Regions from separate parts of the Variovorax robiniae genome, predicted to be linked through region 2. Evidence: riboswitches for the same ligand, from Rfam matches in the RefSeq annotation. Region 2 holds a riboswitch; the other holds the start of a gene.
The links. Region 2 has a riboswitch for glycine ahead of gcvT (glycine cleavage system aminomethyltransferase GcvT). Riboswitches for the same ligand answer to the same signal wherever they lie in the genome.
Positions count from the first base shown of each region.

Region 1: linked by a shared signal. The riboswitch ahead of WKW79_RS09095 (D-amino acid dehydrogenase) and the one ahead of gcvT (glycine cleavage system aminomethyltransferase GcvT) in region 2 are both predicted to bind glycine.

Region 1 covers NZ_JBBKZS010000003.1:196,287-200,698, forward strand. The annotation lists partial or broken gene add (adenosine deaminase) at 1-493, shown strand, start outside; gene WKW79_RS09090 (Bug family tripartite tricarboxylate transporter substrate binding protein) at 496-1,488, shown strand; glycine riboswitch at 1,642-1,750, shown strand; gene WKW79_RS09095 (D-amino acid dehydrogenase) at 1,778-3,049, shown strand; gene WKW79_RS09100 (fumarylacetoacetate hydrolase family protein) at 3,213-4,064, opposite strand; gene WKW79_RS09105 (SDR family NAD(P)-dependent oxidoreductase) at 4,114-4,412, opposite strand, start outside.
Region 2 covers NZ_JBBKZS010000008.1:78,197-82,608, forward strand. The annotation lists gene gcvP (aminomethyl-transferring glycine dehydrogenase) at 1-967, opposite strand, end outside; gene gcvH (glycine cleavage system protein GcvH) at 1,157-1,531, opposite strand; gene gcvT (glycine cleavage system aminomethyltransferase GcvT) at 1,570-2,745, opposite strand; glycine riboswitch at 2,791-2,891, opposite strand; glycine riboswitch at 2,912-2,997, opposite strand; gene WKW79_RS19300 (TRAP transporter large permease) at 3,022-4,314, opposite strand; gene WKW79_RS19305 (TRAP transporter small permease) at 4,325-4,412, opposite strand, start outside.

The DNA.
Region 1 (4,412 bases), on a different contig from region 2:
GGACAACCAGACCTTGCAGGAGGCGCCCCCGTCGCACCTCTATGACTGCCTCGACCTCCTCCATTGCGACCGCCTCGACCACGGCTACAACCTCATGGCCAGCCCCGAGGCCGTGCAGCGGGCGCGCGACAGCGGCGTGTACTTCACCACCTGCGGCATCACCAGTGTCTCGGCCAACCTGCCGCGGCGCCTGAATTCCATCGAGGCGATGCGTGCCGCCGGCCTGCGCATCACGCTGAACACTGACGACCCGACCATGTTCCACACCGACATGGCGCACACCTGGTGTCACGTCATCGAAGGCCTTGGCTGGGGCTGGCGCGAGGCCACGGCGCTGAGCCTTGGTGGCGTGGACGCGTGCTGGCTCGGCCAGGACACCAAGGCTTCCATGCGCCTCGAGTTCGAGCGTCAGATCCTGCAACTCAAGGCCGATTCGCTGGCGTCGCTTCCGCATCGCGCTTCCGTCCTTCAGGCAACCTCCACCGTCCACTGACCATGACCTTCCACACTTCCCGCCGTCGCGCGCTGCGCGCTTCCCTCGCTGCATTGGCGATGGCCGCCGCGTTCCCCGCGCTGGCCGACACCTGGCCCAGCCGGCCGATCACGCTCATCGTCCCTTATGCCGCCGGCGGCAACGTCGACGTGGTGGCCCGCTGGATCGCACCGGAACTTGCGAAGCGTCTCGGACAGCCCGTCGTCATCGACAACGTGACCGGCGCGGGCGGCGTCATCGGCACCGAGAAGGCCATCCGCGCCAAGCCCGACGGCTACACGCTGCTGCTGTCGGTGGAAAGCACCATCGTGATCGCGAAGATGGTCACGCCCGCCACCGTCAAGTACAACGGCCTGAAGGACCTGCAGCCCGTGTCCTTGCTTGGCTCGCAGCCTCTGGTGCTGGTCGGCAAGCCGGACCTGCCGGCGCAGAACGCCACCGAGTTGTTCGCCGCGATCAAGAAGAGCCCCGGCAAGTACAGCTACGCCACCTCCGGCGTCGGCACTTCGCTGCACTTGGGCGGCGAACTGCTCAAGCAGCGCGGCAGCGTTTCGATGGTGCACATCCCGTACCGTGCCGGCTCACAGATCGTGAGCGACCTCGCGGGGAACCAGATCGACCTGGCCGTGCTGCCGCTGTCGATGGTGATGCAGCAGGTGCAGGCGGGCAAGATTCGCGCGTATGGCGTGATGAGCGACACCGCATCGCCCGCGATGCCGGGCGTGCCGCCGCTTGCGCAGGTGCCGGCCTGGAAGGGTGCCGACGTGTCCGTGTGGCAAGGCGTGTTCGCGCCGGCCGGCACGGACATGGCCATCGTGACTCGCATCAACAAGGAGTTGGGCGAGATCCTGCAGACACCGGACCTGCAGCAGAAGTTCAACGAGTCCGGCAGCACGCGCCTGGGCCTCGGCCCGGTGGAGTTCGCGAAGTTCCTGCAAGGCGAGGACGCGAAGTTCGCGCGCGTGGTGTCGCAAGGTCACATCCAGGTCGATTAGTACGGTCTTCTGCGGTGGAGTGTTGGCGATCCGGGACGCCGAACCTAGAATCCCGACCGCAGGAGAGCGAGCGGCCAGGCCGCTCCACCGAAGGCGCAAACTCCCATGAACGCTCAGGTCGACCTTTCGCAGGGTCGTGTACTGCACCCATCGATATCGCCGTCTGGAGAGCCATCTGGCACACGCCCGATGCACCGAAGGAGCAACACCCCCGCGGGCGCGGCGGTCGAAACTCTCAGGTAACAAGGACAGGGGGAGCGGCTTTTGAAATCATTTCAAAGGACCTCCCATGCGCGTGATCGTGTTGGGCGCCGGCTTGCTCGGCGTCACCTCGGCCTATTACCTTCAGAAGCTCGGCCATGAAGTCACCGTGGTCGACCGCCAGGCCACCCCCGCCGCCGAAACCAGCTTTGCCAACGGCGGCCAGATCTCCGTCAGTCATGCAGAGCCCTGGGCCAACCCCAGCGCGCCGATGAAGGTGCTGCAATGGCTGGGCAAGGAAGACGCGCCGCTCCTGTTCCGTATCCGCGCCGACATGCGCCAGTGGCTGTGGGGCCTGCAGTTCCTGCGCGAGTGCACGCCGGCACGCACCCGGCACAACATCGAGCAGATCGTGCGACTGGGCACCTATAGCCGCAGCATGCTGCAGGCCCTGCGCAGCGACACCGGCATCGGCTACGACCAGCGCACCCAGGGCATCCTGCACTTCTACACGACGCAGAAGGAGTTCGACGGCGCCTTGAAGCCGGCCGAACAGATGCGTGCGCTGGGCTGCGAGCGGCTGGTGATCTCTGCCGATGAAGCAGTCAAGCTCGAACCCGCGCTGGCCCACATCCGCCCGCAACTGGCCGGCGCCACCTACACCGCCGAAGACGAATCGGGCGACGCCAACCGCTTCGCGCGCGAACTGGTCAAGCTCTGCGAAGCGTCCGGCGTGAAGTTCCTCATGAGCCACACCGTGACCGCGATCCGCGAGGCCGGTGGCAAGGTCGAGCATGTGGAGGCCACCGACATCGAGGGCCGCTTCCAGCGCCTGCAAGCCGATGCATACGTGATGGCCATGGGCTCGCTCAGCCCGATCTATGCGAAGCCGCTGGGCATCGAATTGCCGATCTACCCGGCCAAGGGCTATTCGGTGACGCTGCCGGTGAAGGACGCGTCGAAGGCCTACCAGGTCTCGCTGACGGACGATGAGTTCAAGTTGGTGTTCTCACGCTACACCTCGGATGACGGTCGCGGCGACCGCATGCGCATCGCCGGCACGGCCGAGCTCAACGGCTACGACCGCGACCTGAATCGCATCCGCTGCGAGGCGATCGTGCGGCGCGTCGAGCAACTGTTTCCTGGTGCCGGCGACACGACGAGGGCCCAGTTCTGGACCGGGCTGCGCCCGGCCACGCCGAGCAACGTGCCGATGATCGGCAAGACGAAGCTGCCGAACTTCTTCCTGAACACGGGGCATGGCACGCTGGGGTGGACGCATGCCTGTGGGTCGGGGAAGTCGATCGCGCACATCGTGAGCGGGCTGGCGCCCGAGGTCGATTTCGCATTCCAGCGTTGAGTGCATTGAAACATCGCCGCACGCGGACTTGACCAGACGCGAAGGTCGCCAAGAAACGCAAAGGACGCGAAGAATCCAGAAGAAAAGCTTCTGAATTCCTTTCGCGTCCTTCGCGGAACCGTCGCGTCCTCTGCGTCCGGTTCCCGTATTCAACTCTCAGCGGTCAGAGCTTGAACGGCACCACTTCCTGGCGCTGCTCGCCCAGGCCGTCGATGCCCAGCGTCATCACGTCGCCCTTCTTCAGGAACACGGCATTCGGCTTCTTGCCCATGCCCACGCCCGGCGGCGTGCCGGTGGTGATGATGTCGCCCGGCTCCAGCGTATTGAGCTGGCTCACGTAGCTCACCAGCTTGGCGACGTTGAAGATCATGGTCTTGGTGTTGCCGGTCTGCATGCGCTCGCCGTTCACGTCGAGCCACATGCCGAGCTTCTGCGGATTGGGCACTTCGTCGCGCGTGACGAGCCACGGGCCGATCGGGCCGAAGGTGTCGAAGCCCTTGCCCTTGTCCCAGGTCAGGCCGCGCTCGAGCTGCCATTCGCGCTCGCTCACGTCGTTGACGAGCACATAGCCCGCGACGAAATCCAGCGCTTCCTTCTGCGACACCCAACGTGCGCGCTTGCCGATGACCACGCCCAGTTCGACTTCCCAGTCGCCCTTGACCGAGCCCTTGGGCAGCATCACCGGATCGTCCGGACCCTGGATGCAGCTGATGGCCTTGGTGAACACCACCGGCTCCTTCGGGATCGGCATGCCGGACTCGGCCGCATGGTCTGCGTAATTCAGGCCGATCGCGATGAACTTGCTCGTGTTCGCCACCGGGCAACCCAGGCGCGGCTTGCCCTTGACCAGCGGCAGCTTGTCGGTCTTGAGCTTGCGGATCTTGGCCAGCACCTTGTCGTCGAGCTGGGCGCCGCCCAGGTCCGGGATCACGGCGCTGAGGTCGCGCAGTTGTCCGTTGTCGTCGATGAGGCCTGGCTTTTCCTTGCCGGGTTTGCCGTAGCGCACAAGTTTCATGTCGAAAGTCCTTTCAGAGAGGGATGGGAAGTGTAGTCAGCGCAGCGGGTCAGTAGGTGGCCCGGCCGCCGGACAGGTCGAAGGTCGCGCCGGTCGAGAACGCGCAGTCTTCGGTGCAGAGCCACGCGACCATCGACGCGATCTCCTCCGGGGTGCCGAAGCGACCCATCGGGATCTTCGACAGCATGAAGGCGATGAACTCCGGCTTCATCTGGTCGAAGATCGCGGTCTTCACCGCCGCCGGCGTCACGCAGTTCACGCGCACGCCGGTGCTGGCCAACTCCTTGCCGAGCGACTTGGTCAGCGCGATCACGCCGGCCTTGCTGGCGCTGTAGGCGCTGGCATTCG
Region 2 (4,412 bases):
CAAGGCGATAGGCGGGGGCGCCATGGACGTCGACGCTGACGCCGACAAGACGGCCCGGCAGCGAGCGCTTGAACTCGTCGCGGCAGGCCAGGTAGGCCGCGTGCGGGCCGCCATTACACAGCGGCATGCCGAAGCGCTGGGTGGTGCCGCAGACGATGTCGGCATCCCATTCGCCAGGGGGCGCGAGCAGGGTCAGCGCCAGCAGGTCGGCAGCGACGCACAGCGCGGCGCCGTTGGCATGCGCATGGCCGGCCAGCGGGCGCAGGTCATGCACCTGGCCGGTGGTGCCGGGGTACTGCGCCAGCACGCCGAAGAAGTCTCCGCTCGCCATGAGATGCGGCAGGGTTTCGGTCGCGGTGCTGACTTTGATCTCGATGCCCAGCGGCGTGGCGCGGGTCTTGATGACCTCGATGGTCTGCGGATGGCAGTCGCCGGCCACGAGGAACACGTTGCTCTTGCTCTTGACGCTGCGCCGGGCCAGCGTCATGGCCTCGGCGGCGGCGGTGGCTTCGTCGAGCATCGAGGCATTGGCAATGGCCATGCCGGTCAGGTCGCAGACCATGGTCTGGAAGTTCAGCAGCGCCTCCATGCGACCCTGCGAGATCTCCGCCTGGTAGGGCGTGTAGGCGGTGTACCAGGCCGGATTCTCGAGGATGTTGCGCAGGATCACGCCCGGCGTGTGGGTGCCGTAGTAGCCCTGCCCGATGAAGTTGCGCGCCACCTTGTTCTTGCTGGCGATGGCCTTGAGTTCGGCCAGCGCGGCGGCCTCGGTGATGGCGGGCGGCAGGTCCATTGGCGCCGAACGGCGGATGGCCGGCGGCACGATGCCGTCGATCAGTTCCGCACGCGTGGCATGGCCGATGACGGGCAGCATGTGCGCCTCGTCGGCGGGCTCGATGCCGATGTGACGCGCGACGAACTCTTCGGCGTTCTCGAGTTGGCGCAGGGAGGGCAGGGCGTTGGGCATGGGGGTGTTCTTGTCAGGGGGCGGGGGAATGCGGGTGCGGAAACGGGATCGGCGAACCGAACGCAGAAGTCGCAAGGGTTTCGCAGAAGTCGCAAATGGACTTCGAAGGAAATTCTTTGTCTTCTTCTGCGACCTTTGCGGGAGCTCAGCGACTTCTGCGTTCGGCGGTCCGCATTCAGCGGCTTTGGATCAAGCCTCGGCCGAAAACTTGTCGTAGGCGGTCGAATCCATCAGCGCATCCAGTTGCGCCGGATCGCTGAGCTTGACCTTGAAGAACCAGCCGGCGGCCAGCGGGTCGGTGTTGGCGAGGGAGGGGTCAGCGCGCAGTGCCTCGTTGACTTCGACGACCTCGCCCGAGACGGGCATGTACACGTCGGCCGCGGCCTTGACGGACTCCACCACGCCGGCCACTTCCCCTTGCGCATAGTCGTTGCCGACCTGGGGCAGGTCGACGAACACCACGTCGCCCAGCGCGTCCTGCGCATGGACGGTGATGCCGACGGTGACGGTGTCGGCGCCTGTGGATTGGACCCACTCGTGGTCCTTGGTGTACTTGACGGTCATGGAAGCTCCTGGAAAAAAATCTGTTGGATCGAGGCGGGTCAGCCGCGGTAGTAGCGTGTCGGCACGAAAGGCATGGTGGTCACTTCCATCGGCACGGGCTTGCCGCGCACGATGGCCTGGATGCGGGTGCCCGGCTCGGAAAAGGCCGTGGCGATGTAGGCCATCGCGATCGGGCGGTCGGCCGTGGGGCCGAGCAGGCCGCTGGTCACCTTGCCGATGGGATGGCCCTCGAAGGATTGCAGTTCGCTGCCGTCGCGAACGGGCACGCGCTCCAGCGCGACCAGGCCGACGCGCTTGCGCGTGAGCGTCTTCTGGTCGACATGGCCGGCCAGGTCGGTGGCCACGGCGAGCTGCGCCAGGATCTTGTCGGCGCCAGGGAAGCCGCCGGCGCGCGCGCCACCGGTGCGGCGCACCTTCTGCATCGCCCAGTTGAGCGCGGCCTCGACCGGCGTGGTCGTCGTGTCGATGTCGTTGCCGTAGAGGCAGAGGCCGGCTTCCAGGCGCAGTGAATTGCGCGCGCCCAGGCCGATGGGCTTGACCTCGGGTTGCGCCAGCAGGAGGCGGGCGAGGGCGTCGGCGTCGCTCGCGGCGACAGAGATCTCGAAGCCGTCTTCGCCGGTGTAGCCGCTGCGGGTGACGAAAGCCGGGATCGTGCCGATCTGCACCGCTCCGCCGGTCATGAAGACGTAGCGTTCGACACCGGGCGACAGGCGCGCCAGCGTGGCGGCGGCCTGCGGGCCCTGCAGCGCGAGCAGCGCGTGGTCGGGCAGCGGCTGGACCGCGCAGCGCCCGCCGATCCTCGCCGTGATGTGCCCGATGTCGGCCGCCTTGCAGGCCCCGTTCACGATCACGAAGATCGAGTCGTTGCCCTCGTTGAAGAACATCAGGTCGTCGAGGATGCCGCCGTTGTCGTCCAGCAGCAGGCCGTAGCGCTGCTTGCCGGGCGCCAGGCCGATCACGTCGACCGGCATCAGCGTCTCGAAGGCGGCGGCCGCATCCGGGCCGACCAGGCGCAGCTGACCCATGTGCGAGATGTCGAACAGCCCGGCAGCTTCGCGCGTGTGCTTGTGCTCGGCCATCAGGCCGCTCGGGTATTGCACCGGCATCGAGTAGCCGGCGAAGGGGACCATGCGGCCGCCCAGTTCGACGTGCAGGTCGTGCAGCGGGGTCTTGAGCAGCGGGGCGTCGGAAGCGGTGTCGGAAGAGGAGGCCATGGGGCTTTCCAGTGGGGCAGTCGAATTCCATGACGCAAGCCATGGGCCACCCCTGCTGTCCGCTTTACCTGAGAGATTCGCCCCACGATCGGGGTTTGCTCCTTCGGTGGGCCGCGTTTCCGCGACCTCTCTCCAGCAAGGAAACGCCCGCGTGACCGGGCGCCTTGTCAGTCCTTTTGCCTGAGCGTTCGGACCCCATCTTTGGGGGCCCTGCGCCTTCGGCGGCCCCGGCTGGCGGGGCGCTCTCCTGACCCCGCGAGTGTAACGGTTCGCGGCCTATTTGAAGCCGAGCGCGTGCGGCATCCAGGTGCTCAGCGCGGGCACGAAAGTCAGCAGCACCAGCACCGCGCCATGCGCCCACAGGAAGGGCACCAGTTCGCGCACCAGTTGCGACATCGGCACCTTGGAGACATTGCAGGTCACGAACAGCAACCCGCCCACTGGCGGCGTGATCATCCCGAGCGTCAGGTTGTAGATCACGATCATCGCGAAGTGCACCGGGTCCACGCCCAGCTTCATCGCCACCGGCGCCAGGATCGGCGCCAGCACCATCACCCCCGGCAGCGGCTCGATGAAGATGCCGAACAGCAGCAGGAACACGTTGACGATGATCAGGAACATCCACGGCGAGAGGTTCATGCTCACCAGCCACTCGGCCATCTGCTGCGGAATGCCCTCGATCGTCAAGATCCACGCGAACGAGGCCGACAGGCCGATGATGATCAGCACCGAGGCCGACAGCAGCGCCGAGCGTTCGAGGATGTTCGGCAGTGCCTTCCATTCCAGCGTGCGATAGACGAACTTGCCGCACACCAGCGCGTAGAACACGGCCACCACGGACGCCTCGGTCGGCGTGAACCAGCCGGCGCGCATGCCGCCGAGGATCACCACCGGCAGCAGGATCGCCGGCAGCGCCTTCCAGGTGGTCAGCAGGATCTCGCGCAGCGGGGGCGTCTCGCCGTCGCCCTTGTAGTTGCGCTTCTTCGAGACGTAGAAGTTGACGATGCACATCGCCACCGCGATCAGGATGCCCGGCAGGATGCCAGCCACGAACAGCGTGCCGACCGAGACCGACTCGTCCTGCAGCGCATAGATGATCATGATGATCGACGGCGGGATGATCGGCCCCACGATGGCGGTCGACGCGGTCAGCGCCGCCGCGTACGAGCGGTCGTAGCCGGCCTTGTCCATCATCTTGATCAGCATCGACCCGGGCCCCGCTGCATCGGCCAGCGCAGAGCCGGAGATGCCGGAGAAGAAGGTCAGCGACACCACGTTGGTGTAGCCCAGCCCGCCGCGCCGATGGCCGACGAACTGCCCGGCGAAGCGCAGCAGCACCTCGGTCAGCGAGCCGCCGCTCATGAGCTCGGCGGCCAGGATGAAGAAGGGCACCGCCATCAGCGGAAAGCTGTCGATGCCGGTGAAGGTTTCCTTCAAGAGCACGAGCAGCGGATAGCTCTCGGCGAGGATCAGCGTGGCCGCGGTGGCCAGGCCGAGCGCGAAGGCCACGGGCACGCCGATCGCGAGAAAAATGCAGGCGGAAACGATGAGAACGATGCTGGCATCCATGTCGTTCTCCTTACAGCGACGCGCTGGCGTTGGCGTCGAAGTGCTCGTCGGAAGCGAACTCCCGGCGCAGCACATACGGCTTCACCACGAACAGGAAG